2 linked regions of the Methylocaldum szegediense genome follow. The main gene of each other region encodes a partner of the protein of the gene in region 2 in a complex. Links are inferred from orthologs where the notes say so. Each region holds a gene or a part of one and is shown on either strand. Other genes may lie near its edges.

The links.
Region 1: the proteins of QEN43_RS19430 (region 2) and dapF are in contact, whole or in part, in a solved structure (PDB 5YGU), measured with the Escherichia coli proteins. The link is inferred for Methylocaldum szegediense from one-to-one orthologs.

What each region holds. Positions count from the first base shown.
Region 1 is NZ_OX458333.1:1,414,066-1,428,869, reverse strand. Bases 6,804-9,802 are described here. They hold dapF (diaminopimelate epimerase), read right to left. Parts: upstream 8,719-9,802; coding sequence 7,888-8,718; downstream 6,804-7,887. Other genes in these bases: lysA (diaminopimelate decarboxylase), read right to left, coding at 8,718-9,802; QEN43_RS05995 (DUF484 family protein), read right to left, coding at 7,178-7,891; xerC (tyrosine recombinase XerC), read right to left, coding at 6,804-7,174. Also shown: QEN43_RS06030 (HvfA family oxazolone/thioamide-modified RiPP metallophore), read right to left, coding at 17-340; QEN43_RS06025 (response regulator), read left to right, coding at 1,231-2,013; orn (oligoribonuclease), read right to left, coding at 2,091-2,636; QEN43_RS06015 (M48 family metallopeptidase), read left to right, coding at 2,812-4,050; rsgA (ribosome small subunit-dependent GTPase A), read left to right, coding at 4,134-5,009; QEN43_RS06005 (DUF2333 family protein), read right to left, coding at 5,163-6,194; more of xerC, read right to left, coding at 6,251-6,803; more of lysA, read right to left, coding at 9,803-9,965; LPS translocon maturation chaperone LptM, read right to left, coding at 9,965-10,102; mutY (A/G-specific adenine glycosylase), read left to right, coding at 10,205-11,245; QEN43_RS05970 (oxidative damage protection protein), read left to right, coding at 11,448-11,720; QEN43_RS05965 (L,D-transpeptidase family protein), read right to left, coding at 11,699-12,700; recombination-associated protein RdgC, read right to left, coding at 12,711-13,637; QEN43_RS05955 (Lon protease family protein), read left to right, coding at 14,184-14,804. UniProt on the Escherichia coli protein: Involved in the succinylase branch of the L-lysine biosynthesis and in the biosynthesis of the pentapeptide incorporated in the peptidoglycan moiety. Catalyzes the stereoinversion of LL-2,6-diaminopimelate (L,L-DAP) to meso-diaminopimelate (meso-DAP).
Region 2 is NZ_OX458333.1:4,429,198-4,443,717, reverse strand. The notes cover bases 4,595-7,309. They hold QEN43_RS19430 (RNA pyrophosphohydrolase), read right to left. Parts: upstream 6,357-7,309; coding sequence 5,832-6,356; downstream 4,595-5,831. Other genes in these bases: QEN43_RS19420 (sulfurtransferase TusA family protein), read right to left, coding at 7,213-7,309; QEN43_RS19425 (histidinol-phosphatase), read left to right, coding at 6,515-7,234; QEN43_RS19435 (type 2 periplasmic-binding domain-containing protein), read right to left, coding at 5,359-5,715; QEN43_RS19440 (TonB-dependent receptor), read right to left, coding at 4,595-5,362. Also shown: ispA ((2E,6E)-farnesyl diphosphate synthase), read left to right, coding at 1-541; dxs (1-deoxy-D-xylulose-5-phosphate synthase), read left to right, coding at 702-2,621; QEN43_RS19450 (adenine phosphoribosyltransferase), read left to right, coding at 2,623-3,138; cpdA (3',5'-cyclic-AMP phosphodiesterase), read left to right, coding at 3,295-4,137; more of QEN43_RS19440, read right to left, coding at 4,166-4,594; more of QEN43_RS19420, read right to left, coding at 7,310-7,443; siroheme synthase CysG, read left to right, coding at 7,506-8,912; QEN43_RS19410 (bis(5'-nucleosyl)-tetraphosphatase), read right to left, coding at 8,919-9,350; QEN43_RS19405 (SDR family oxidoreductase), read right to left, coding at 9,438-10,271; QEN43_RS19400 (F0F1 ATP synthase subunit gamma), read right to left, coding at 10,319-11,158; QEN43_RS19395 (F0F1 ATP synthase subunit alpha), read right to left, coding at 11,155-12,651; QEN43_RS19390 (F0F1 ATP synthase subunit delta), read right to left, coding at 12,626-13,372; QEN43_RS19385 (F0F1 ATP synthase subunit C), read right to left, coding at 13,382-13,648; QEN43_RS19380 (F0F1 ATP synthase subunit A), read right to left, coding at 13,652-14,332; QEN43_RS19375 (AtpZ/AtpI family protein), read right to left, coding at 14,335-14,520. UniProt on the Escherichia coli protein: Master regulator of 5'-end-dependent mRNA decay.

The sequences.
Region 1 (14,804 bases), 3.0 Mb from region 2 along the record:
GAGCACGCGAACCCGCTTATTGTGCTTGCTGCTCCGTGCTGGGTTGTTGCGTTTGATCGGTTTTCATGCCCGCGCATTTTCCTTCCATGGCTTTTTTCATCTGTTCCTCGCTTTGTTTTTGCATAGCACCGCAGTTCATTTCTGGCGACTTCATCATTTGTGCACCGCACTTCCCTTCACCACAGACCATTTCTTTCTGTTCTTTGCCGGCTTCCGCCACTTGCAGATAGCCACTTGCCAAGTCATTAAGTTTGAAAGGATTTTCAGACGCATTGGCAGCAGCGGAAAGAGACGTTACAACGGCGGCCCCTACAACGGATTTCAGTACTTTTTTCTTCATTGGCTGTTTTTCCTATTCAAGCGATTGCAAATTGTATGCGCTACGCGCGCGGACCCAGAGACCTAAGGATTCAACAAAGCTGCAGGTCGTTAGCCAGGATTACAAATACCGGGAAGTTATTTCCACGATACGCACTGTTAAATATATTATTTTCACACAATCACCGAAAATTGTGCACTCCAGCAGGCAGTCCGTGGCTCTTTGTTCCGTAAGGCTCGGAGTACTCTCCGAAATAAAGCGGCGGGAACGATGTAGTCAGTCTTTGGCCATTGCGCTATGCTCTCGATACATGTAAGAGAGTTCGGCTCAGTCCTGTCGCCGACAGTTTGGCATAGAAACGACGAAAATAGAAAACAGCGATACATTCTCGGGGCGGTTATGTATTGTCGATTTTGCGGAAAAGAAATTAACGATAAAGCCGTTGTTTGTACCGGGTGTGGCCAGCCCGTCGAAAATACGGAGGGTAAGGCTCTAGCAGGAGATCCCTGGAGCTTGTTAGTGATGGCTGGATTGGTAGCTATCACCTTGTTCGTGCCCCCGGTCGGGCTTGTCGCTGGAATCTTTGGCCTTAGAGATGAAGCAAAAAAGGTTCAGGGAGCGGTTCTCACGACGCTAGGGGTGCTCATGAGCCTCCTTATGGCAGCGATCATCCTTGGCTTGTAATCGACGCAGAACTGATCCCCCAGCTCTTGTTTCAAGCGTCACCGGCCGATTCCTTCATCCCTTTTTCATTTCTTGGACCGGCGTTCGTTATGACCTGCAGGGCCGCCGCGAGCAGTTGAACCACACGAGTTTTATGCCTGGCGGGATAGCCTTCTGGAAGCATCCTAAACTGTTTTCAAACGCTGCATTGACGGTTTCGTAAGAAATTCACGTATAAGGACCTTGGGATGTTCCGCAATAAGAACTTCCTGGTTGTCGATGACAATGACATTAACCGAATTCTCTTAAAGACACAGCTTTCCGAGTTAGGCGCACAAGTGACCGAAGCCGCGAATGGCGTCGAGGCTGTCGAACTGGCCCGAAAAGGTTCTTTCGATTTGATTTTTCTGGACCTCCGTATGCCCGTTGTATCCGGCTTCGACGTGATTCGGGCCTTTCACCGAGGCGGGCATGCTGCGAACGGCGAGACCCCGGTGATTGCCGTCACCGCTCACGCACTGCCTCAGCAGCGGAAGCAGATCCTCGACGCGGGATTTCACGATTGCCTGATTAAACCGATTCTGGAAGACCAACTATTGAGAGTGCTCGAAACCTGGCTGTGTCCCAAGAGGCACTACTCATCTTGTGCTTCCCTGCCCTGCACTTCCGATGCGGTTGAACTTAGTAGTCTCCAGTCAATTCTCGAGCAAACTGGCGGTAATCGAAAAGTCGCCGGAATGCTCGTGGCGAAAATGGCTTTGGAACTGCCGGAGGCGTTATCCAATGTGGAAAAGGCTCTGGAAAGGGACGACTATCAGGTAGCGAGAGAAATCACGCACAAGATCAACGGGTCGGCAAGCTTCTGCGGTCTGTCAGGAGTTAGAAAAGCCGCGAACGAGTTGGAAACCGCTCTAATGAGAGAGTCGCCAAAAGACACTTTGCGGGATCGATTTCAAGCGATAGCAAGCGAGATCCAAGCGTTTCTTTCTAAAGCGAACGCTTTCGTTGCGGTGTTGGATCGCTCAGAATGAGCTTTGCCCACTACAGGCGTCAGAAGATAGAACCCACGCTTTCCCGATCCCTATGAATTGAGGACAGCACTCCGTCTTCAAATTTTGAAGAGGCACTCGCGATAGTATCGAAGTTCGGCGATGGATTCCCGAATGTCGTCTAGCGCTCGATGGGAGTTCTTTTTCTTAAAGCCTTCTTTGAGGTGTGGTGCCCAACGTCCTGCTAACTCCTTGAGTGTAGACACGTCGAGGTTGCGATAATGAAAATAGGCCTCCAACGTCGGCATCCATCGCGCCAAGAACCTCCTATCCTGGCAAATGCTGTTGCCGCACATTGGCGAAGCTCCGGCCGGTACCCACTGCTGAAGAAATGAGAGCGTAAGCTTTTCGGCCTCCGACTCGACGATGTGACTTTCCCGGACTCGATCGATCAATCCGGATTCCCCGTGATGCTTCTTATTCCAGTCGTCCATGCGGGCGAGCGTTTCATCGCTTTGATAAATTGCCAACACAGGTCCTTCAGCCAGGATATTCAAGTCTTTGTCGGTCACTATAGTAGCGATTTCGATAATATGGTCGGTCTGCGTGTCGAGACCGGTCATCTCCAAGTCTATCCAGATGAGGTTCTGTGAATCTAGCGCCATGGAGGTTCCTTTGCGGGGAAGGAGTGAAAGTGAAGGACTCAGCGCACTGATGGTCTATCGAAGTGCCAAGCCTGCAAGAGAACTATTGTCCCAAATATCCAAGAAATCTTGTCAGGGATTTTACCAAAGGCTAAGCTGTAAAACCCAGCAAAACTAAGCCTTTAATCCGATGAGTATGTTTAGTTTCCTATTTCTCGCAGCCCTAGCCGTTTCTTTTGCGGTCGAGTTGTGGTTGTCCCATCGGCAGGTGGCTTATGTTCGTGCGCATAGGAATGCGGTTCCCGACGCATTCAAAGAAACCATCTCGCTAGAGGCACATCAGAAAGCAGCGGATTATACGACGGATAAAGTGCACTTGGGCAATATCGACCGTATCGTCAGCGTATTGATCCTATTGCTGTTTACATTTGGCGGCGGTATCGATGTTGTGAATCGTTTTTGGACCGAATTTGAACTCTCGCCCTTGATCACGGGAGTCGCGGTAATTCTCTCGACAATGCTTTTGATCAACCTGCTCGAACTTCCCATCAGCATTTACCAGACATTTGTCATAGAAGAGCGTTACGGGTTTAACCGCAACACGCCTAAGCAATTTGCAATCGATCTGCTTCTTCAAACCGGTCTCAGCCTACTTATCGGCGGGCCTTTGCTCGCCTTGATACTGTGGATCATGCAAAGCGTCGGAACCTATTGGTGGTTGGTGGCATGGTCTATCGTGATGGTGTTCTCTATTCTCATGAGTTGGGCTTTTCCCACTTTTATCGCGCCGTTGTTCAATAAATTCACGCCGTTGCAAGACGAGACCCTGAAGAAACGCATAGAGACACTGCTAGATCGCTGCGGCTTTCAGAGCAAAGGCATATTTGTAATGGACGGCTCGCGTCGATCCGGACATGGAAATGCTTATTTCACTGGAATCGGGGACAGCAAGCGTATCGTTTTTTTCGATACCCTGATGAATTCCTTAAATCACGATGAATTGGAAGCGGTCTTGGCGCACGAACTCGGTCATTTTCGACGCAGGCATGTTTTAAAGATGCTTGTGGCAAGCGCAGTGATAACGCTGATTGGCTTTGCCTTGCTCGGCTGGCTAAGTGGACAAGAATGGTTTTACAGTGGTCTTGGGGTGAGCAGCCAATCGGATGCTCTTGCGCTTCTTTTATTCATGTTGGTCGCGCCGGTGTTTGCTACGTTTCTCCAGCCGATCATCGCGTATTTCCAACGCCGGCACGAATTTGAAGCGGACGATTTTGCGGCGGCTTACACCAATCCGGGCCATCTCATCAGCGCACTCGTTAAGCTCTATCGCGATAATGCCAGCACATTGACGCCAGATCCGCTTTATTCTGCCTTCCATTACAGTCACCCCCCCGCGTCGATTCGTATCGCCAATCTCTCGGCTAAATCTGCATAAGACAGATGGTGAAGAGAGGGAGAGAATCGCCCGTCGCGAGGTCAAAATCCGGCTCATCAGCATCTCATCTGCGCGAAGGTCTCGTGATTGCTCATCTCGGCCAAGGGCTAGCCGTAGAAGATACATCGGGCGAAACAATCCTTTGTCAGACTAAACGGCGCGTGGGTTTGGTGACGGTGGGTGATCGTGTATTGTGGGAGCGATGTGACGGGAATATGGGGCGGGTTGTAGAGATTTTACCCCGCCGCAGTGTATTGACTCGTCCGGGCCATAACGAGGCCGTGCGTCTCGTGGCGGCCAACTTGGATCGAGTTTTCGTGGTCGTGGCTCCCGAACCGGAACCCGATTGGTTATTGGTCGATCAATACTTAGCGGCGTGTGAGCACCGCCAGCTTGGGGCGGATATCATTTTCAACAAAGTGGATCTGCTCGCGAGCCGAGACATAGCGGAACACTTGCTGGCCGACTATCGCCGAATCGGTTATGCGTGCTTTCTCATCAGCGTGAGAACCGGTGAAGGGTTGTCCGCGTTGCGAAAAGAACTGATCGGGCAATGCAGTATGCTAGCCGGACAGTCGGGTGTCGGAAAATCGTCGCTCACGAATGCCCTATTGCCAGATAAACAGCTGCTCACACAAACCCTTTCCGAAAAAACGGGCTTGGGACGGCATACTACGACTACGGCCACGCTTTACCATCTGCCTGACGGAGGCGATCTCATCGATAGTCCCGGCGTTTCGATTTTTGGTTTGGCCGAAATGAGCACTCGTGACTTGGCAGCCGGCTTTCGCGAGTTTCAACCCTGGATTCCCCGGTGCCGTTTCGGCGATTGTAAGCACATCAACGATAAAGGTTGTGCCGTACGCGAAGCCGCGGAAACCGGTGCCCTGCCCTACGCCCGCTATCAGCGCTATTTAAAACTGATCGAGAAGCTCCCGCCCTCGCAAAGAACCTATTAAAGAAAGGTCTCATAAAGCCCTTCGACAGGCCCGTCCTGAGCTTGTCGAACGCTTTTCTGGCCTGTCGAAGGGCATGAAACCGACTCCCTTTGTTCAGCGCTTCCCTAACCCAAAGAGCCTGACGGCCACGGCACTGGGACGCCTCAAATCCGGTCATCCTTGCTGCAGGAGGCTGCGCAAGTCGATCGTAGCGGCATTCGCTCTGGCGATATAGTTCGCTAAGGTCAGCGAATAGTTGGCAAATAAGCCAAAACCGCCTCCGTTCAGGATCACCGGGCTCAAGAACGGAGCCTGACCGTCCTCCAGTTCATGGATCACTTGCTCCAGCGAGACCAATGCGGTCTTGTTGCCGAGAATATCCCTGAAATCAAACTCGATCGCTTTCAGAACATGCATGGCGGCCCAGGTATAGCCGCGCGCTTCGAAAAAGACGTCATCGATCAGCAGCCACGGTGTCTTCGATATCCCAGCACGGCGGGTTTCCGTGCCCATTTGTTGGGTGTCCCCGGCGCTCGCGCTCAAGCGGTTGGACAGATCACCCAAGCGCTTTTCCAACACTTCCAGATATTGGCGTAGATTGTCGGCACGAGAATAAAAATTGGCTTCACGTTTCAGCAAACGCGCTCGATAACGCTCGAGAGCCTCGATTCCCTTTTGATATTCGGACTCGGACGAAGGCAATTGCCACGACTTGTGATCGAAATAGAAAAACGGCTCGGCCCTTGCCAAATCCGGATCTTCTTGGGACTGGGTTTGTGCTCGCGAAATATGGTTGCGCAATGCCGTGGTCGCGTCGCGCAAGGCGATAAGGGCGCCGTATTCCCAAGACGGAATATTGTCCATCAGAACCCCGGGAGGGAAAACGTCGTTGACGAGAAGCCCGCCCGGCTTATTCAGCAGCGTATTCCCGATCTCGATCAGAGCCGTTGTATACGTGTATCCAAGTGGTAACTCCTTAGGATTCTTGACATTTCCCGCGCGTGCGGCGACTTCTAGAACGTCGAACTTTTCAGGTTCTCTACCCCAGTACCAAGAAATGGCAAAGGTAATCAGAGCGATCATAGCCACTGAAGCACCGATTACCCAAACGAGTCTTTTTTCCGTCTTCGTTTTAGGGGCGAGTGCGCTTTTTATCCGCGAGCCGAGCGATGCCGACGGACGTTCGGTTTGTTCTGGCGCTGACATGAATTAAGCCTTATTGACGGTTCCCCGAATAGGTCATTATAGCGTAAAGGGTCTATCTAGGTCACAGGCGAGCCCGGCCCCCGCTTCTTGGCACGCGGATGGGATTGATCGTATACGGTCGCCAAATGTTGGAAGTCAAGATGGGTATAAATCTGCGTGGTGCTCAGATTGGCATGGCCGAGCAATTCCTGGACGGCACGCAAATCCCCGCTAGATTCCAATATGTGACTGGCGAAGGAATGTCTGAGCATGTGAGGATGCACATGCTGCGGCAATCCCAGTTTGACCTGCCATCGTTCCAATCGCAGTTGTACCGTTCTGCAGGCGATACGCTTTCCTCTGCGGCTCACAAATAGCGCCTTTTCGCTGGAGCACGCATAGCCAGGACGAAGTTCCAACCAACGTTGGATGGCTTGGCGGGCGCAACGCCCTACCGGCACAACGCGGGACTTTTGTCCTTTACCATGCCGTACGAGTACGGTCCCGGAATCCAAGTCGAGATCCTGCGTGTCAAGCGAAACCAATTCGCTCAGTCGCAGACCCGAGGAATAGAACAGCTCCCACATGGCGACATCGCGAATCTCGAGTTCGTCTTCCGGTAGCCCTTCCAAAAGCCCGTTCATTTGGTCGGCGTCCAAGAGTGAGGGCAATTTTCGAGACGTCTTGGGCGAACGTACCCCGCGCGCCACGTTATCTGCAATCCGGCGCCGATTGACCAGAAAATTAAGAAAGCTGCGTATGGCAGATAGTTCTCGTTGCAGGCTACGGCTGCCGACTCCATCGCGATGACGGGACGCGATATGGTCTCGAATGTGAGCCGGCACTAGCTCTTCCCAGGACGAAATGCCGTGAAGCTCGCAGTATCGTTTCAGTTGCGCGAGATCACGAGAATAACTGGCTAAGGTATGCGGAGAAACCCTCTGTTGAAACCGCAGTACATCGAGAAACTCGGCGACCTGTTGTTCCGCGGTTTGGTGCATGACTCAGGTGCGACCAGCGAGCAAGGACGCAAACCGGGCGGCAACGACTTCCCCCAATTGTCCCAAGAAGTGCAATCCCATGCCCGCTCGGAATCGATTTCCATCGCGGCTACCGATCGCGAGCAATCCCTTGAATCCCGCATGTTGCAGAGGTATCAGCGCATGTGAAAGGACGTTCGAAGCACTGCCGCCGAACAAGTACTTGGCTTGGCTGTGGTCCGGTTTCCCGCAATAAGGAGAACCGCTATCGAGAGTCGAGGCGAAGAGCGCAAGCTCTGCGTCGCTTGGTGTTACACAAAGTCCAGCGATCGGACTCTCAATGGCGGGTTGGATAATCTTAATCGTAACGAAATCGGCTTGAAAATATTCGTGGAGACTCCACGTTAAGCCACCGAGCGCGTCCTCCAGTGTCGTCGCGTCTAGCAAGGTCAGTGTCAATTGGTGGATGCGCTGATGTAAAGCATCGTTGTCGCGCGCGATCTGCAGAATATCGTTCAACTGCGATTCAAGCTGGCGGTTACTATCCCGCAAAAGGGAAATTTGCCGTGTTACGAGGGACACGGCCTCTCCGCAGGGATGCGGAATCTTCAGGATTTTCAGCAAATCCAGCTGGTTTTCGAAGAAATCGGGGTGCTGACGCAAGTAACGCTCTACTTCGGCAGCGGACACTGTCGTTTCTTCACGATGCTTGGGTGTTTTTGGATTAATCAGGCTCATAATTCGATTTCGCCCTCGAACACGCAAACGGCCGGCCCGGTCATAAACACCGGCCTCCCCCTCCCTTCCCAGGCTATGTAAAGAGAACCGCCGGGAAGGTCCACTTGTACCGGACTCTCGATCTCATCCTGTTCTATGCCGACGACGGTCGCGGCACAGGCTCCGCTACCGCAGGCTAGGGTCTCGCCTGAACCCCGCTCGAAAACGCGAAGCTTGATACGGTGTCGGTCCACGACCTGGGCAAAACCGATGTTCGCCCTCTCTGGGAAGATCGGATGCCGTTCCAAAAGCGGACCCAATCGTTCGACCGGCGCATGGTCGATGTCATCGACCCTGAGCACGGCGTGCGGGTTGCCCATCGAAACCGCGCCGAAAGACCAAGCGTTTCCGTCCAGGACAACCTCATAAGACACCGCCTCGTCGGCTATATCCAGCGGGATTTCCGCAGGCGCATGCTTAGGAATCCCCATATTAACCGTAACCAGACCGTCGCTTCTATGGACTAAACGCAATTGGCCGGCATCGGTATCGACCACGATTTCGTCTTTGTCGCATAAGCCTTGATCGCGAACGAAACGCGCGAAGCAACGAGCACCGTTTCCGCATTGCGCAACTTCTCCGCCATCTGCATTGAAAATACGATAGCGAAAGTCGGCGTTCCAGCTGATAGGCGGTTCGACGATCAGAACTTGGTCACAGCCGATGCCAAAGTGCCGGTCTGCAATACGGCGAACGTTCTCGGGTGTTAAAGAAACGTTCTGACGTACACCGTCGAACACAACGAAGTCGTTGCCGAGTCCATGCATTTTGGTGAACTTCAGCGCCATCAGTCGATTATCCGTTCGCCTTGGAAAAGTTGCGCGATCGTTTCGCGCTTTCGAATCAAGTGAGCGCGCGATCCGTCGACCATAACCTCGGCGCAACGGGGACGTGAGTTGTAATTGGAACTCATGCTGAAGCCGTAAGCACCCGCGGACCGAATCGCCAGCAGATCCCCTGGCGCGATCGCAAGCTCGCGTCCTTTGCCGAGAAAATCACCGGTTTCACAGACAGGCCCGACGATATCGTAAACGCGATGTGCCGCGCTGGCTGCGGCTTGGACCGGCAGAATCTCCTGCCAAGAATCGTAGAGAGCGGGCCGAACGAGGTCGTTCATGGCCGCGTCGACGATTGCAAAATTCTTGTCCTGATTCGATTTCAGGTATTCCACGCGGGTCAGTAGAACGCCGGCATTGCCCACGATGGCGCGGCCGGGTTCGATGAGAATCTCATAATCCGTGTGCTCAAGCCTATCCAACAGCGCCGTTGCGTATTCCCAAGGTTCCGGCGGCTGCTCATCTTTATAGCGTATGCCGAGCCCCCCTCCCAAATCCAGATGATGGAGCTTGATTCCTTGTGCTTTCAAGGTTTCGACAAGCACCAGGATACGATCGAGAGCGTCCAGGAAAGGCTGGATCGCTGTCAGTTGGGAGCCGATGTGGCAGTCGATGCCGGTTACCTGAAGATACGGCATATCGGCGGCACGCCGGTACTGCTGCAAGGCCTCGGAAACATCGATTCCGAATTTATTCTCCCGGAGTCCCGTGGATATGTACGGATGGGTGAGTGCATCCACGTCCGGATTCACGCGCAGCGACACCGGTGCTGTGACACCAAGTTCGCCAGCGATTCGGTTCAACCGGTCCAGCTCGGACGGAACTTCGACGTTGAAGCAGCGGATACCGACTTCGAGCGCACGCCGCAATTCGTCTTCACGCTTTCCTACGCCGGAAAAAACGACCTTTGCAGGATCGCCGCCTGCCGCCAAAACGCGTTCCAACTCGCCTACGGACACGATATCGAAACCCGAGCCCATGCGTGCCAAGAGATTTAGCAGCGCCAGGTTGGAATTGGCCTTGACCGCGTAGCAAACGAGGTGGGGCCTACCGGCGAAAGCGTCGTCGAACGCTCGCCAATGGCGTTCGATCGTGGCACGCGAATAGACATAGCACGGCGTGCCGTAACGTTCCGCGATGGCAGATAGGGGCACGTCCTCGGCGCACAGTACGCCGCCCTGATAATTGAAATAATCCATCAGCGTTCTTTCGATGCGGGCTCTTCGTTTGACGCTGGTTCTTCACTGGGAAGATAAAGCGGCCCTTTTTGGCCGCATCCCGAGAGGACAAGAGTGAGTAAAATGAGCGAGACGAGATTTCGACGTGGAAGCGACATGATTTTTCGGTTTGCGGTGTCGTGTCGGCGATAAATGAGCTTATTCTAAAGGAAAAACCGGGTCGGCCAAATCCGTGACTTCAGTCTCTTCTTCTGTTTCATATGCAACATGAAAATTTCCAAAGGGCTGTTCTCGGCTGGTTCGATCAGTACGGGCGCACGCATCTACCCTGGCAGAAAGAGCGAACACCGTATCGGGTTTGGATTTCGGAAATCATGCTTCAGCAGACCCAAGTCGGGACAGTAATCCCATATTTCGAACGCTTTCTGGCCCGGTTTCCGGATGTTGAATCTCTAGCGGAATCTTCCTTCGATGAGGTTATTGCATTGTGGGCCGGGCTTGGCTATTACGCCCGTGCTCGCAATCTGCACAGAGCGGCGCGAATCATCGTAGAGCGACATCGAGGACAATTGCCCACCTCTCTCGAAGAATTGAGCGCGTTGCCCGGCATCGGGCGTTCCACGGCCGGGGCGATCCTGAGCCTTGGATCGGGGATTCGGGCACCGATCCTGGACGGCAACGTCAAGCGGGTCTTGTGTCGTCACCGAGGAATCGAAGGCTGGCCCGGGAATCCTCGAATTCTGGAAAAGTTATGGGAGCTCAGCGAGGCGTTGACGCCTTCCATTCGTGTCGCGGATTATAACCAGGCCATGATGGATCTTGGTGCGACCGTGTGCACCAAGCGAAATCCGGGCTGTTCTACCTGCCCTGTCGGCCGAGATTGCGAAGCATTCCGGTCGGGACGAATCGATGCCATCCCGGCAACGAAACCGAGACGAACCTTGCCTGTCAAGCGATGTTTCATGCTGGCACTGACAAACGGCCATGGCGCGTTCTACTTGGAAAAACGCCAGAACGTCGGAGTTTGGGGGGGGCTTTGGAGTTTGCCGGAATTCGATTGCGAAGAGGATGTCTATGCGTGGTGTGGGAAACAACATATCGATTGTTCCAACCTTGAGCGCCTCCCTCAGCGACGGCATACTTTTTCTCACTATCACCTGGATTTTGTTCCCTTGGTGGTCCGCACCGGCTCAGATCACTGTCAGATCGGCGAACCGTCGCTGGGTTCATGGTTAATACCGAACGAAACGATCGGACTGCCAGCGCCGATTCTGAAACTGCTGACGGAGATCGCTGACTAAAAGACGTATTTCGGAGGCCGTTCAATCTGAGCCTTTCGGCGGACCTATCCCGAGCGAAGCCGAAGGCTCATGACAGGCCCGTCGAACGGGGTTCTCGAACTTCCGGGATTAACCTCGAAGTCCGATAGCGGCGGATTTACCGAAAAGATGCGACGGATGGGGCGAAACGGTTACTCAAGGGTTAGTCGACAAGAGGTAACGAATGACGCGACGAGTCAAATGTGCACGTTTAGGCATTGAAGCCGAAGGATTGGAGAAACCGCCCTTCCCCGGCCCGGAAGGGCAGCGGATTTTCGAACATATTTCCGCTCAGGCATGGCAGGATTGGCTCAAACTCCAGACCATGCTCATCAACGAACACCGGCTCACGCCTTTTGAGCCGGAAGCGCGAAAATTTCTCGCGAAAGAGCGCGAGAAATTTCTTTTCGGTGGCGGAGCGGAAATGCCGGAGGGCTACGTCCCCCCCAAGGACTGAATCGTTTCTGGGAGGGGCTCGGAAGGCTTAGAAATCGCCACCGGAATGCCGGTCGGTTTCTGCAGCGCTTGCCTCATCGCTGCGCCGTCGATGGTGATTTCCTTGCCTTTTGTCTTCTTTTCGAGCAAATCCATGGCCAGGTTGAGCAACTGCTCATAGCTCATGCGGTCTTCATCCAGGGGCTGATGCACTTCCATGTATAAAGTCCCCGCCGACCAGCCCAGCTTGACCGGCTGATTGACCAAATGGACCGGGGTGCCGACATTGACAAGAGGATAAAGACGCTCGATATCCTCCGGATACATCCGAATGCACCCGTGGGTCACTCGCATGCCGATACCATATGCTTTATCGATGCCCGTGCCGTGGATCAGATAGCCCGGAACGCCTAACCGCAAGGCGAAGCGGCCGAGCGGATTCAAAGGCCCGGGCGGAACCACATCCGGCAGGATATCCCCTTCTCGCGCATGCTCTTGTTTGATGGATTCCGGTGGCCTCCACGCCGGATCCTTCACTTTCTGGGCAACCTTGGTGGTACCCAGAGGCGTACGCCAATCCATACGACCTATGCTGACCGGATAGGTTATCACTTGTGTCGCCTTGGCTTTCGGCTGCGTCGGATAATAGTAAAGGCGCATTTCTGGGATATTGACGACGATACCGGAGCGCGGCGCGTCGGGAAGAATAAATTGCCGGGGAATCAAGACCTCCGTGCCTTCTCCGGGCAACCAGCGATCGACCGTCGGGTTGGCCATGACGATCTCGTCCTGGCCGATGCTGAAATCACGGGCGATATCGATGAGCGTGTCTTCATGCTTCGCCTTGGTATATTGAATTTCGCCGACCAAGTCGCTTCCATCGTCAGGTAACGCGAATGCTTCCGCCTTAACCCCGAGCGGAGCGGCAAGCATGAAGACAACCCCCAACCAAAGCGGTATCCGTTTCTTGATGCACGGCAATTTTGTTGTTTTTTGCAACATCGCGTAATTCCTACACCACAGGTTGTTTCGTTTGAAGATCTTCGCCGCCGAAGAGTTCGATCAAACGCGGCAAGAATGCCGCAATCTCGAGACTCATAACGGCAAAATCCGCGTCGAAGCGCTCGACCGGGTCGGACGTCTCGACCTGTGCGGCCTCGTCCTGAACCAAATCCAGAAAACGGAGTTTCTTGATGCTCAACGTTTCGTCGATCACGAAGCTTAGACGATCATTCCACGTGACCGCCAATTTAATGACCTCCTTACCGGCTTCGATGTGATTTTGAATCTCCGGCGCGTTAAGGTCATGGCGACGGCAGCGGACGATGCCCCCGTCCTCTTCCGGAGATCGTAGTTCGCATTCGCTTTCCAGAGTGATATCGGGCGGCAAGTCGTTGCCCATGACCCACCGGGTCATGATAGCACTGGGCCGTTCACGGGTCGTTGGAGGAACCACCGGTAAAGACTCGAGGCACTGCCGCAATAGCGAAGCGATTTCCTCGGTTTTCTTCGCGCTGGCACAATCCGCGACGAGCCACCCGCCTTTAGGATCGATATAAGCATATGTGCGCCGGCTGTGACTAAACGCTCGCGGCAGTAAATCCTGCAATACTTCATCGCGCAGAGCCTCCCTCTCTTTCCGCCGTACAGGGCGGCCTTGTCGGTCTTCGATCTCTGCCACCTGCTCCGACAAAATCTCGTTCACTACTGAGGCGGGAACGATCTTTTCTTCTTTTTGAGCACATACCATGACAAACCCGTTCGCGACGTGCGCTAACGGAAACGTGTCCTTGCCGAGAGGCGCACACCAGCCGTAACTAATGGGTTCGAGACTACCACATGGACGAAAGCGGCGCGCGTCGAGCTTCTGTGCGAATTCTACTGGATCCAGATCAAAGGGCTCGGTAAAACGTAATAGAGAGAGGTTTTTAAACCACATAATTCGGAAACGATGACCAAAAGGGGCGAATTATGGCGATTGGCGCGCTCGTTGTCATCAATACCGCTTAACTGCTTTTCAACCCAAACAAAAAGCGTGAATGGAGTATATTCGTCATAACTGGAGCATAAGGATGCAACGGCCGATTTGATGCGATGGTCCTACGCGTAGGCCACCTCTAACGAGTGACGCGCCGTGGTCTGCAGGCATTCCACGGCATATAGTGGCGCTCTGAGCGAATCGCTCGACAGGCTCAGTCGAGCGCCAGCATATGAATAGGATTTGTGGTGAGCGGCAGAATCAACTTGCAGAGCTTTTCTTAGCTTGCCGAGAAACGAGAATTCATCGACGTTACTCGGTCTTAATTATTTTCGAGTCCTATGCTGATGCTGACCTTCGTTCGAGAACTTTGGCTTTCGGAGATGAGCTGACAAGACAGCTCATCACGAAATTTCAACGTCCGCGGACCCGCGAGAAGAGATCCGCTGCCGTTGTGGGAAAGATCCAACCTGTTTTAACCACCTTTTTGAAGAGTTGAGTAATTCTATGGGCAACCACCGACAGCCTCTTCCAGCGAGTGTTCTCTACAAAGCCTGCGATCCACGGGAATTCGATTTCTCGACTACCGACGAGTTGGCCGATATCGGGGTCGTAATAGGCCAGGAACGAGCGCTGGATGCTATTCAGTTCGGCATTTCCATCGGTCGAAAGGGATACAACATATTTGCTCTAGGTCCAAGCGGGATCGGAAAGCTGGCGGCGGTCAAGGAAATCGTCGGTCGTGAAGCTGAAAATCGGCCGGTACCTGACGATTGGTGCTACGTGAATAATTTCGCCGAGAGCTCAAAGCCGAGAGCCTTGAGATTGCCTGCGGGCTACGGACGTCGTTTCGCCCGAGACATAGAACAGCTCATCGAGGAACTAAGCACCGTTATTCCGGCGGCATTCGAGGGGGAAGAATACCGTAGTCGCGCGGAAGAGATCGAGGAAGAAGCGAAGGAACGCGAGATCAACGCGATCAATGAGTTACGCCGGAAATCCCTGCAGCAAGGCATCGCGCTCATAGAAACACCTACTGGTTTTGCCTTTGCTCCGGTGGACGAGAAAGGCGAGGTGCTCGGTCCGGAGCAATTTCAAAAGCTTTCCGAGCGTCAGCAGGAACAGATT
Region 2 (14,520 bases):
GCAAGCCCTGGCCTTTCATGTCCTCGCCCATGACTCGTCAATTGCCGTGCCCGCCAGCAGTCGGCTCGCGATGGTCGAGACCTTAGCAAAGGCGAGCGGGTCCCTGGGCATGGTCGGGGGTCAGGCGATAGACCTCGAATCAGTTGGGAAAACGCTGGATCTTCCTAGTCTGGAAAACATGCATATCCGAAAGACGGGTGCCCTCATTCGCGCCAGCGTCAACCTGGCGACCTTGGCCCATCCGTCGCTCGACAGCAGCATCGCCGACAAGCTGGACCATTACGCCAAATGCATAGGTCTCGCGTTCCAAATCCAGGATGATGTACTCGACGAGGAAAGCGATACCCAGACCTTAGGTAAGACCCAAGGCAAGGATCGGGACAATAACAAGCCGAATTATCCGGCGCTCTTAGGGCTGGCGGGTGCCAAACAAAAGGCGCGAGAACTTCACGAAGAGGCTGTTGACACGCTTTCCGGCCTCGGTGCCGAAGCAGACATTCTCCGAGCGCTGTCGCGGTTCATCATCGAACGGCGTGCCTGAACCCTAACGGCAAGAGTGATAGCGCTACCTTGAAACGGTATCCGAAGAACAAACTATCCTTGAAAGCGAATACTCCCAGTTTCATAATGGGCCGGTTGACGCCTAATTCAGGATCATCTTTCACCCGCGAATAAGCCTGGTTTGGAGCCTCACAACATCAATGATTAAAGCGAACCAATACCCTCTCCTACAAACCGTCGGCAGCCCCGCGGACTTACGCGCCTTATCCGAAGATCAACTGCCTCAGCTCGCCAGCGAGTTGCGTGCGTTCTTGTTGGACAGCGTAAGTCAGTCGGGCGGCCATTTGGCAGCCGGATTGGGTGCGGTTGAACTCACGATCGCCCTGCACTATGTCTTCGATACACCTGAAGACAAGCTGGTTTGGGATGTGGGCCATCAGGCTTATCCTCACAAAATCCTGACAGGGCGCCGCGATAGATTGCCGTCCATTCGCAAGAAAAACGGACTTTCTGCGTTTCCGAATCGGGAGGAGAGCCCTTATGACTGCTTCGGCGTCGGCCACTCGAGCACATCGATCAGTGCCGCGCTCGGAATGGCCATCGTCGCATCGCTTGAAGGGCGCAACACTCACGCTGTCGCTATCATCGGTGACGGCGGCCTAACCGGCGGTATGGCGTTCGAAGCGCTAAACCATGCAGGCGCCCTCGATGCCAATTTACTTGTCGTACTCAACGACAACGAGATGTCGATTTCGCCCAATGTTGGAGCGCTTAACAATTATCTGGCGCGAATCCTCTCCAGCAAGTTCTACTCAACCGTGCGACAGGGCAGCAAGCATATCCTGATGCGAAGCATGCCCAGCGTGTGGGAACTCGCCCGTCGTGCCGAAGAGCATGTCAAAGGCATGGTCGCTCCAGGGACCTTGTTCGAGGAATTGGGTTTCAACTATATCGGACCGGTCGACGGCCACAATCTGGATACTCTGATTACGACCCTGCGGAATCTCCGGGATTTGCCGGGCCCCCGATTCCTGCACGTGGTCACCAAGAAAGGCAAGGGCTATTTGCCTGCGGAGAAAGATCCGGTCGCTTATCACGGCGTTTCGTCTTTCGATCTCAGCAAGGATCATTTGCCGAAATCGAAACCGGGGAGCCCGACCTTCACCGAGGTCTTCGGACAATGGCTATGCGACATGGCGGAAAAGGACCATCGCCTGCTCGGTATCACGCCCGCAATGCGCGAAGGCTCCGGACTCGTGGAATTTTCTGAGCGCTTTCCGGACCGCTACTTTGATGTCGGCATCGCCGAGCAACACGCGGTAACCTTGGCCGCAGGGCAGGCTTGCGAAGGCTACAAGCCGGTGGTCGCGATCTATTCGACTTTCCTGCAGCGCGCCTACGACCAGCTCATCCATGACGTGGCGCTTCAGAATTTGCCGGTACTCTTCGCGATCGATCGTGCCGGGTTAGTTGGACCCGACGGACCGACGCATGCCGGCAGTTTCGACCTAAGCTTCATGCGCTGCATTCCGAACATGGTGATCATGGCACCGGCAGACGAAAACGAGTGCCGGCAGATGCTTTTCACCGGTTTTCAGCATAACGGCCCCGCCAGCGTCCGCTACCCCCGAGGTAAAGGCCCGGGCGTTCCGGTTGTTGCCGAGATGACTGCACTTCCTATTGGCAAAGGCGAAATCCGACGCCGGGGAAAAAGAATTGCGATACTCGCTTTCGGCACTTTGCTCGCCCCTTCGGTCGAAGCAGGCGAAAAAATCGACGCTACCGTGGTCAATATGCGCTTCGTAAAACCGCTGGACGAAGCACTGATTTTCGAACTAGCAAAAACCCATGAAATGTTCGTGACGGTCGAAGACAACGTCATCGCCGGTGGAGCCGGCAGTGGCGTCAACGAGCTTCTCCAAGCACGCCAGTGCTATGTTCCCGTACTCAACCTTGGTTTGCCGGACCGTTTTCTCGGTCAGGGCACTCGGGAAGAATTGCTGGCCCTTTGCGGCCTGGATGCCGATGGCATCGCTAGCGCCATCGAGCGCTATGCGGAGAGCCTCAATGCGCTAAAACCAGCCGCCCCCCGTGTTACGGTCGCTACGCGGGGGCTTTGATATGGAGAGGCTTAGAGCGGCCATTCGGGATATTCCGGATTTTCCAAAGCCTGGAATTCTCTTCAAAGACATTACGCCTCTCGTCAAAGACCCGGCCGCGTTGAGATTGGCCGTGCACCACCTGCTCCATCCCTACATTGGCCGAGATATCACGGCCGTTGCCGGCATGGAAGCGCGCGGGTTCATTTTTGGATCTCTGGTTGCCTGGGAATTGGGTGTAGGATTCGTCCCGCTTCGAAAACCCGGCAAACTCCCTTATGACGTGCAAACCATCAGCTATGACCTTGAATACGGCTCGGCCGCTCTTGAGGTCCATATCGACGCCTTGAATTCCGGAGACAGAGTCCTCTTGATTGATGATCTATTAGCAACCGGCGGCACAGCCAAAGCTAGTTGCGAACTGGTTGAAGCTTTGGGGGCGGAAATCGTCGGCTGTGCTTTTGTCGTGGAACTCGACGAACTACAGGGACGCAAAAAATTGGAACGATACCCTGTCCATTCGCTCTTACATTATTGATCGCTAATCGCATAGCAACCTTGGCATTCCTCGAGTGAGTGGATACCTTGGTATATCGGGCTGTTTCTTCGACCGCAAAAACCGTGACTTTACGGTTAGGAGCAGACCCGGTACGCGTATCCACACGAGCGGCCTGCCCTAAAAACCACGACTCAAATGAACGGCTCAGGATACAACAACAGTAAGGATGCGCGAACGATTGGAAAAGCCGCGGTTACCCATATCCTTCATATCACCGATTTTCACTTCCTCGCCGAACCAGGGCAAACACTGCTTGGTGTAGATACCGAGCAAAGCTTTGCTGCAGTACTTGAACACGCCGGGCATGCCCCCTGGAAACCGGACTTGGCGCTATTGACGGGCGATCTGGTTCAAGACCCTTGTCATTCAAGTTATGAACGACTCAAACAACGGTTATCTGCCTTAGGCATCCCTTGTTACTGTCTTCCGGGCAATCATGACGATCCTCGGCTCATGTCCGAGCTCCTACCGAGTGAAAACGTTCACGTTCAACATCGAATCATGCTCGATCCATGGCAAATCGTCTGCCTGGACAGCACGATCAGCGGTAAGGCGAGTGGGCGGCTGTCGGATGAGCAGCTCGGTCTTCTCGAACAGTCACTAAGAAACCATCCCGACCGTTATACCCTTATCGCGCTTCATCATCATGTCATTCCCAGTGGGAGTCGATGGATGGACACCATGGTCCTGGAAAACGCCAGCGAGTTTTTGGCGATAACACAGAAATACCCACACGCGCGGGCCGTGGTATTTGGGCATGTTCATCAAGAGATCGACAAGGTGTTTGGGCGGCTACGTTTGCTCGCCACCCCTTCAACTTGCTTTCAGTTCAAACCTTTCAGTCCGAACTTTGCCCTCGACATAGCTGCTCCGGGCTATCGCTGGATTGAGCTTTACGCCGATGGAACGATAGGTACTCGAGTGGAACGGCTCACTGACGTGCCGGCAGGTCTGGAATTCACGTCAAACGGATATTGACGGCCTTGCTCTACCTTGAATTGTACCGCTAGAACCGAAAGGAAAGTTCCAGCGCGAACAAATCCCAGTCGGGGTCGAGTTTCTGTGGATCCGGATTCTCCGTGTCCGCAAGCCAACCGGTGCCGTGTACGCGGTGATACTCCGCCCTAACCATCCAGCTTGGGGTAATGTCCCAACGCAAACCGACCGTCCAATCCTTGGCAAAGCGGTTGAAGCCAGGCCTGCCGGTTCGCTGTTCGAACCTTTCGCCGTAACGATCGTTTACATTTTGATAAAGCACATCATAACGAACCATCACCTCAACTTCGTCGGTGATGCGATATGCGCCTTGAATATAGTAACTTTCTCCCGTAAACGCCGTATTTGGAAGAAACGGGCCAAAATGTCTTAGGCGGGTGTTCCGCAACGCATATTCCCCGGTTAATGAAAACTTCTCGCCATTATACTGTATTGAAAAAATGTAAGGCTGAAACCAAAAATCACCCTCGGAAAAAACATCAGCGTTCCCAGGTTTATAGCTCGCGTGAATCGAAGCAGCTGAAAATGCTAGACGAATAAGCCCTCCACTAAAGTCATAGCCAATCTGACCGAGATATGTGAGTTCCGTATCAAACTCCCCTGGCTGATTTCTACCTCCAAAGAGAATTACCTCAAGTGCTTTATCTACAGTTGGAAATCCCATATTAGCCCGCAAAAAAAACTGACCTATTGAGCTTTCATACTCGGTATAAAACTGACCACCGTCCATTGATAAAGCAAAGTTACGAGTGCGATCAAAGTAAATACTTTGCGGTAAGAAAATAGAGGGACGAGTAAAAGCTACGTCTCGGGTCTCATTGTATAATCCGAGCGGGTTTTTCACACGCCCCAAACGTAGCCCCGCGCGAGTATTAGCCTTCTCCAAAGCAGTAAAATCAAGCACACCGTAGTCTAACCGGACTTCTTCATCTTCCAACTCGCCAGCACGGCGGTATAGCACTTGTGCTGCCAAACCCAAGCGGCTCAGTGGGCGCAATGAAACATTGACTCCAGCTTCTGTAAAATCAAAGCTTCCGTCTTCACTGTCTCCGTAAAAATTATTTTCGGAAGTCAAAACAAAATTTTGGCTAATAAAACCATGGTATTGGAAAGTATCTTTCCAATCGGCGAACGATTCGTGGCAACTATAAAAAACGAGCAAAACAACCGAAAACCGGATTCTCTTGCAGCAGAATAAACTTATCATCGGGCGCCTTCACGAATAGTGATCGAGCGTACACTATCGTCAATTTCAGATTCCGGCAGATAACCAATCGCTCCGGGTGTTTTCGAAATCAGTGCACGCATTTCCTTGATTGTCGACACTAGCTCCGGCGCTTGCCCGGTACCGGAAAACACTTTGCGATCCCAGGTTTGCCTGAGCTGGTGTGCAAACATCCCCAAGTGCTTTTTGCAGAACTCTTTGTGGATTGGGCTGCTGTCGGGGAGAACGAAAACGACTACCGGGCTGCCGTCCGACCATGAGCGCTGCGACATCGTGAACAGTGCCCTGGCTTCCTGCCGGCTGAGTTCCGAAACCGGAGCGTCCGGATGTACCACAACGGACTGTGAAGCCGCCGGTTCGGAGGTAATGAACAAAAAAGTGACAATAAGGAGCCGCGCCAGAAATGGATAACGGCGCGTAGATAGGAAAAATAGGAAATTCACGCGTGACGCTAGGTTTTTCGCCCAGCGGCCGACGAATCAGGAGGGCAGGTTGAAACCGTTTTAGGCGTCAGATAATTTCCCAATTCTGTTAATGCCTGGCGATAGACTTGCCGTTTGAAATACACTACGTCGCTCACCGGATACCAATAATCAACCCAACACCACGCGTCAAACTCCGGTCGTTCGCTGCAATCCAAACGAATCCTCGACTCCTCGCTTGACAAACGCAGGATATACCAGAGCTGTTTTTGCCCTATGCAGAGCGGAAACGAATGTTTTCGGATATATCGCTCCGGAAGCTCGTAACGCAACCAATCTCGGGTTCGTCCGATCAGCTGAACGTCCTGCCGTCTCAGTCCAACTTCTTCGTACAACTCCCGGTACATCGCAGCTTCCGGAGCTTCATTTAATTTTATACCGCCTTGAGGAAACTGCCAGGAACGCATGCCGACCCGTCTTGCCCAAAACACGCGGCCATCCTGATTGCACAAAACGATACCCACGTTTAGGCGATAACCATCCGCGTCGATCATGGTTCGATTAAAATCCTACTATTACCTCGATGATATAATGCTAGCCCGTTGGATCGGGCTTACAATCCGCGCGTCGTCGTTGAGTCGCCGCGACTCTGCGGCCGTGAGCTGATCCTTGTTTGGCTTCAAAACATCCGAATCGAATTTAAAGGAAACGCGTGAGTCTGGCAATATTTGACCTTGATAACACTCTAATAGGCGGCGACAGCGACTACTTATGGGGGCAGTTCTTGATCGAGAAGGGAATCGTGGATCGAGAGCGTTACGAGGAGGCTAACGCCCGGTTTTACGAAGACTACAAGAACGGCACGCTGGATATCGTTCAGTTTCTGGAGTTCGCTTTGAGACCCCTGGCCGCTAATCCGGTCGATGCGCTTTGGCGGTGGCGTACCCAGTTTATTGAAGAGAAGATCAGACCTTTATTACTGCCCGCAGCCGTGGCACTTATCGAAAAACACCGTCGCGCCGGCGACACCCCGATCATTATCACCGCCACCAATCGCTTCGTGACGGAACCGATCGCCCGACTTTACGGCATCGAACACCTCCTTGCGACCACACCGGAATTTGAAAACGGCAGGTACACTGGGCGATTCGTGGGCACCCCGTGTTTTCGGGAAGGTAAGGTACACCGCTTGCACGAATGGCTAGCGGAGCACGATCATGATTTGGCGGACAGTTGGTTTTACAGCGATTCCCACAACGATCTGCCCTTGCTCTCGCTCGTAGGTTTTCCGGTCGCAGTGGACCCCGATGAAACACTCAAAGCCTACGCAGAACAGAAGAAGTGGCCGGTGATCACTCTTCGCAACGGAAAATGTCCGGAAGAGCATGCCAGGCGATTAGCAAAGTCCCGTCATACCTTGCGGATCAAGTAACAGAAAACCCCGCTTTCGTCCTTCTTATGTTCCAGCATTTGATGTCCGGCCTGTTCCAGAAAGACACCGAAGTCGATCACGGAAGCCGGATCGGTTGCTAGCACTCTAACCACCTGTCCGGCATCCATCGTTTGCAACGCCTTTTTTAAGCGTAGCAACGGCAAAGGACACATCAGCCCCGAGGTGTCTATTTCAAGATCAGCTTGCATGGTTTACCAAAGCCTATTGGAATTCCTACGAGACCGCGCCCATTTTAGCAAAACCGAAAGATATGGATTATTTGCCCATATTCCTCAATCTGAAGAATGAACCCTGTCTGATCGTCGGCGGCGGACCGGTAGCTGCTCGCAAGGCCGAGACCCTGCTTCAGGCCGGCGGGCTGGTCAGCGTGCAGGCTCCGCAAATTCATGATTCGGTCCTGAAGCTTCGAGACTCGGGACGCATAACCCTCATCGACAAGGCGTTTCACCCTGAGGACGTGTGCCGGTTCAAGCTGGTCGTTGCCGCAACCGACGATGCTGATTTGAATGCCAAGATCGCCGAGGCCGCAAAGACGCACAACATACCCGTGAACGTGGTCGACCAACCTGCCCTTTGCACGTTCATCTTTCCCGCCGTGATCGACCGTTCCCCGGTCGTTGCGGCCGTATCCTCGGGGGGCGCCGCCCCTGTACTGGCTCGCATTCTGCGCATGCGTCTCGAATCCTGGATACCGCCGGCTTACGGGCGCCTGGCCAAGCTCGCCGCAGACTTCCGTGTACGCGTCAAACAAGCAATCGACGACCCGCGAGTTCGCCGCAGATTTTGGGAAAACGTCCTCTCCGGAACGATCGCCGAACTGGTTTTCGCCGGAAGAGACAAGGAGGCGGCCCAACGCCTGGAACAGGCGCTTGTCGCCGAAGCCTCCGGCGAGCGAAATCGGAATGTCGGCATGGTTTATCTAGTCGGTGCCGGACCGGGCGATCCTGACTTACTGACGATACGGGCGTTGCGTCTCATTCAGGAAGCCGACGTGGTCGTTTACGATCGCCTGGTGTCACCCGAAATCCTGGATCTCGTTCGACGCGATGCGGAAAAAATTTACGCGGGCAAACAGCGCAACCAGCACACGCTCCCGCAAGCCGAAATCAACCGACTTCTCGCCGACCTCGCCAAATCCGGAAAACGCGTCGTGCGCCTAAAAGGCGGCGATCCATTTATTTTCGGTCGAGGTGGAGAGGAAATCGAAACCTTAATGAACGAAGGCATAGCTTTCCAGGTGGTCCCCGGAATCACGGCCGCTTCCGGCTGCGCCGCCTATGCCGGCATTCCGCTGACACACCGCGATCATGCCCAATCCTGTACGTTCCTGACCGGCCATATGAAAGACGGCCGGCTGATCGACGTCGATTGGAAACAACTGTCCCGTCCGGGACAAACCTTGGTCTTTTACATGGGACTTCAAGGTTTGCCGGAAATCTGTTCTCGCCTGATTCAACATGGCTGTCCGGCCGATCTTCCTGCTGCGCTTGTCCAACAAGGAACCACCCAATCTCAGCTGGTCTTGACCGGCACTTTGGCAACCCTGCCGGACCTCGTGAATCAATCTGAGGTAAAAGCTCCAACACTGCTCATCATTGGTACCGTCGTCCGGTTACGCAAGAAACTCGCCTGGTTCGAACCGTTCGACAAAGCTTGACGGACTTCAGCCGTCGTGCCTTTCACGCGTGACGAGCCAATCCGCCCAGTTCAAGATCGGCCTGAGACGAGGCCCGAGTAGCTTGTCGCCTTCCTCGAAGCTAACCCACCGAAACTCGTCGTGTTCCGGACGCCCAAGCACGGGATTGACAGGCAAACACACGTCACCGCTTGGAGACTCGGCCACATAGTACCGGGCGATCTTACCCGCACCATAGGGCGGCGTTTCCTGATAGCCCTTGCCCCAGCGGAAGTCGAGCTCGGTCAGCGAGGTTTCCTCGCATACCTCGCGTAACGCGGCATCCAAAGGGTCTTCACCCTCTTCCACCACACCTTTAGGGAAATCCCAGTAATTAAACGCACGAAGCAAGAGATAACGCGGCCCATCGGGATGGTTGCGCACGATCACCACACCCGCCGACAAAATATAGGTTTTCATGCTGCGCAACCCCCGCTATACCGATGATCATCTTAGTCAGTGCCAATTCGAGTTAGGCGTCGGTCTACACCAACACGTCCCCTGGGCTCAATTGATGCTTAGTAAAAGCCGATCGAGCGCTTGATCCGGCAAAATTCGTTTTAACAATCCGAGCACATGTGTTGGGACGGTGACGCGATAACGCACCTTCGGCCTTTTCGCCTCAAGCGCATGAACGACGACCTTGAGCACCGCTTCAGGACCGAGTGTGAACGGTACGGCTGGCCCTTCATTCACCAATCTCGCCTCCATCACCTGATATTTCTCCCTATGCACGCTTCCCTCACCATCGACGGTGTTCTTGAAGGTGGCTAGGGCATTGTCCCGAAATTGGCTCGAAATCGGTCCCGGCTCCACCAGCGACACAAAAATTCCAGCGCCGGCCAGCTCCAAGCGTAGCGTATCAGACAAACCCTCTAACGCGTACTTGCTCGCGGTATAGGCGCCCTGGTACGGCATCGCGATAAAACCGAGCACGGAACTGTTCTGGATAATGCGCCCATACCCCTGCTTGCGCATGACCGGCAAGACCAGGGTCGTCAGTTCATGGGTTCCGAACAGATTGGTTTCGAACTGCGCGCGCAGCGCTTCGCGGCTTAGGTCCTCCACCGCGCCCGGCTGGCCATAGGCGCCGTTATTGAACAACGCATACAGCTCGCCACCCGTACTTTGTAACACCTGGTCGACAGCTGTTCTTATCGAGCTGGAATCCGCAAGGTCGAGCCGGAACGCCTCGAAGCCCTCGGCACGGAGATTGTTCACGTCGGCCTCTTTCCGAGCGGTCGCGAATACCCGGTAACCCCGTTGTCTAAGCCCCCTAGCAACACATAGACCTATTCCGGAGGAACAGCCCGTAATCAAAATCGTCTTGTTGTTTTTCATTGCCACAAAAACGGTGAAACGGTGAGAGGAAGCTGGAGTTTTCTGATTCAGTTCTGATCTGTCAATAAAGAATCTGCGCTCAGCAGGATGATTTCGATTTCCTCGACGATCTCTTCCTGACGGAGCGCATTGCTCTTGCGCCGAAGATCCCCGATTTTGGCATCCATTCGGCGCAGCGCATTCTCCATGTGTTCCAGGCGTTGACGGTTCTCCGCCATCAGAGAAGCGTAGAACAGGGCCGGAAGCTTCGCGAACAAGTAGTGCTCGGTGAGTTCGGCAAAGAATGACGTCGGATCGAGGTTCAGCCGGGGCGGATAAGCAAATGCCGGCGCTTCGGCTGGCATCATCGGCAGGAGAATATGGGAAGCGACGCCCCCTTCCGAGTCGTGAGAAAGCACGTTCAGCCGCTTCCATCCGGCCGACTCCGCCCGCACACGGTGCAAGACCATCATCAGCTCGCTCAAGACCGGCCGCACTTCCTCGGCAACGTTCGGACCATCTAACCACGCTTCGACGCCTGGGTAATCCTGCAACTTGCTCGCAAGCCGGCGCCCAACCACGACCAACCGCGGCCGAATCGGCCGCAAGGCGGCCACACTCGTGATGATCGCTTCGTTGAAATCGCCGCAGAAACCGCGCTCCGAACCGATCAAGATGTAGACGGGCGACTCCTCTTGCCCTGGCGCAACGCTGCTCCGGAAGCTCGGATAAAACTTCAGAAAATCCGAACTAGCCGCCTCAATGCTCTCTACTAGACGCCGTTGATGCGCCATGAATCGGCTGAACTTGCGAGTCTCGATCAACGCCAGCGTCTTCATCGCGGTCATGATGCCTGCGATCTCGTCCAAACGGCGCAAACGGCGCTCGATGTCGGCTCGCCGACTCATCCCGTTCGATTACCCGTTCCCGTCAAGCGGCGGTCCAGCCATTGACTCCACTCTTCGCGGCTCGCCGACAAATCAATGGGAAAGCGCTGCAGCCCTACTGCAAGCTCATCCAGCTTTTGTCGAACTGAAACGATATCCGGAACGTCGAATCGTCCCGTGTTATACGCCATCATCCAAGCCAATTGGAATTCAGGCGATTGCGGTGCCAGACGCTCTTGCTTCAAGATCTCGCGCAAAACCTGTCCGCGCCGAATTTTTTCCTCCATGGACGCTTCCAGCCTCGAGCCGAACCGCGTGAAAGTCTCGAGCTCCAAAAACTGCAAATAGTCGAGCTTCATGCGCGCGGCTTCGGCTTTGATGCGCGGATGCTGGGCACGCCCGCCGATGCGGGAAACCGATCGGGTGATATCGATCGCGGGGAGAAATCCACTTCCGAACAGGCGACGATCCAGATAAATCTGTCCGTCCGTGATCGAGATGAGATTCGTGGGGATGTAGGCAGCAATTTCGCCTTGTTCGGTCTCGACGATGGGTAAGGCCGTCATGCTGCCTCCGCCATGAGCGGGCGCGAGGCAGGTCGAGCGCTCCAGCAAACGCGAGTGCAGATAGAAAATATCGCCCGGATAGGCCTCCCGGCCGGGTGGGCGGCGCAATAACAAGGACAGTTCGCGATAGGCGCGGGCATGGGTGGAAAGGTCGTCGTAAACAACCAGGGTATCCCGACCCTGCCACATCCAATGCTCTGCCACGGTACAACCAGCGAATGGCGCGAGGTATTTCAAGCCCGGCGAATCGCTGGCTTCCGCCACAACCACCGTCGTATAGGCCATCGCACCGTAACGCCGCAACAAATCGATGATGCTGATGGTATCGGATCGCTTCTGACCGATCAGTACGTAAACGCACAAGACATCCTGGTCGCGCTGATTGAGCACGACATCCAGCGCCAGCGAAGTCTTTCCGATTCCGTTGTCACCGATGATCAACTGCCGTTGTCCGCGGCCCAACGGGATCATGGCGTCGACGATCTTGATGCCGGTGTAAAGCGGACGTTCGACGAAATCTCTAGCGACGATGGGCGGTGAAGGAACATCGAGTTCCCGGCGCAAGCTCAGCTCCGGCGCCGGCTGGCCATCAAGAGGTTTCCCCAAGGGATCGATCACCCTTCCGATCAAACCGTCCCCGACGCGCAGAGACAGACGCTGTCCCGTGAGATAAACCGCTGATCCTGACGCCAGCCGGACCGTTTGTTCCAACAGGATGGCTCCCAATCGCTGACGTCCAAGGTGGAAAATCAAACCCCGGCTGCCATCCTCGAACAGCAAAAGCTCATCCATAGCGGCCGACGGCAACCCCCGGATCCAGGCAATGCCGTCCCCGACGGCGAGTACCCGTCCGTATTCTTCGAGGCGCAAACGGAACTGGTAGCGGTCGATCTCCTCCCTTAACCCCGCGAGTAAAGAGCTGTTACGCGGCGTGGCGAGAAAGGACATCCTGGAAAAATTTCAGTTCGTCACGGAGATTGGCAGACAGAACCCAGGACCCTGCATGTATGCAAACGCCCGCCAACAATGAAGGATCCTCTTTGAATATCGGTTTGACCTCGATGCCGGCAGTCTGTCCAATCGCCGTTGCCAAAGCTTTTCGCCGTTCCGCATCCAGCGGGTACGCGCTAGCCACCTCTAGCCCGTCTTCGGCCACCGCCGAGCGCAGTTTTTCGAAATCTGCCTGCGGTAATTGACTGAGGTCGCTCAAGGCTATCGAGATGAGCCTTGCCTCCAATTCCGGCGAAGCGACGCGCCCCAAAAGCCTAGACACGAACCGACTCCCCAACTCGAGCGCCTGCTGTTCTGTCGCACGTATCCATTCCTGCCGCTCTCGTTCTGCCTGAGCTCGCTCCTTGGCTCGCCGATCCGCCTCCTCTTGCGCCAGCTTTTCCAAAAGACGCTGACGTTCGGCAGCGATCTCCGCCTCTAATTCGCTTCTCGCGAGAGACTTTTCCTTTTCCCAATCCGCCATATTCTTCTCGCAGGCTTCCTTGGCTGCCAACGCTTCGAGGCGTGTCTGTTCCGCTAACCGCAATTGCTCTTCGATCTTCCGTTGACGCGCTTGAATGACATTCAAAACGGGACGATAGAGAAAGCGCCGGAGTATCCACAGCAGGACAACGAAATTAGCGAATTCCAGTACGAAGGTCGTCCAATCGAAGTTCATTGAACGGCTTTATCTCAACAAATATTCCAACAGCGGATTACGGAACAAAATGATCAAGACCACGACCAGCACGTAGATTGCCAAGGACTCGATCATGGCCAGCCCGATGAACAGCGTACGGGTAATCGCCTTCTCCGCCTCCGGCTGCCTTGCCAAAGCTTCGAGTGCTTGGGAAATCGCCCTGCCCATCGCGAACCCCGGAGCCACTACGCCCAGAGCTATGGCCAGTGCCGCCCCCAGCGTGGACAAGACAACAAACCAAGTCATATCGCTCATGCATCACTCCTTACCTTTTAGCTGTTGCGTTTGAAGCGCACCGGCGATGTAAATCAATGCCAGCATTCCGAAAATGTAGGCTTGGACGAGAGCTTCCACGATGTGCAATAAAAGCAAAGGTACTGGCGCCAAAAAACCGGCGACCAGCAATACCAGAAGAACCGCGAGCTCGAGGCTCATGATATTGCCGAACAATCTCATCGCCAGTGCTATCGTTCGGGAAATCTCGCTCAAAAGATGGAACGGCAGCATGAGTGGAGTAGGCGCAAGATAGTGGCGCAAATAGCGCCAGCCGCTGGTCTTTACCCCGTACCAGTGCACCGACAAAAACACCAGGAGCGCCAGCGCCGCCGTGGCGGACAAATCGGCCGTGGGCGATCCGAGTCCCGGAATCAAGCCCGCGAGATTTGCTACCACCAGGTAAATCCAGAGCGTTCCGATGAAAGGCAGCAGCTGTGCACCATGAGTAGGCGCGACCGCCTCGATGGCTTGTTCCATGGACACGATCACGCCCTCTAGCATCGCTTGCACTCTCGAAGGCCTATCGATACTCAATCTGCGAGTGGCCATCCATGAGAACGCTCCCAGCAGAATCATCAGCAGCCATGTGGTGATGACTGTCGGTCCAATGTGGACCGGACCGATATCGAACGACAATAAAGCGATGAGCTCTGCCTGCTCCATGATCAATGCTCGCGCACGAACAGATACACGTTGAAGATGCCGACGATCACGCCGAGGATGATGAGACTGATGGTCCAATGAATGGAATAATCTTCCGACAGCGTATCCAGCCAACGCCCCAGGTACGCCCCGAGAATGATGGGGACGACCAAAAGCAGCGCCAGCACGCCCAGAAATGCCGTCTGGGA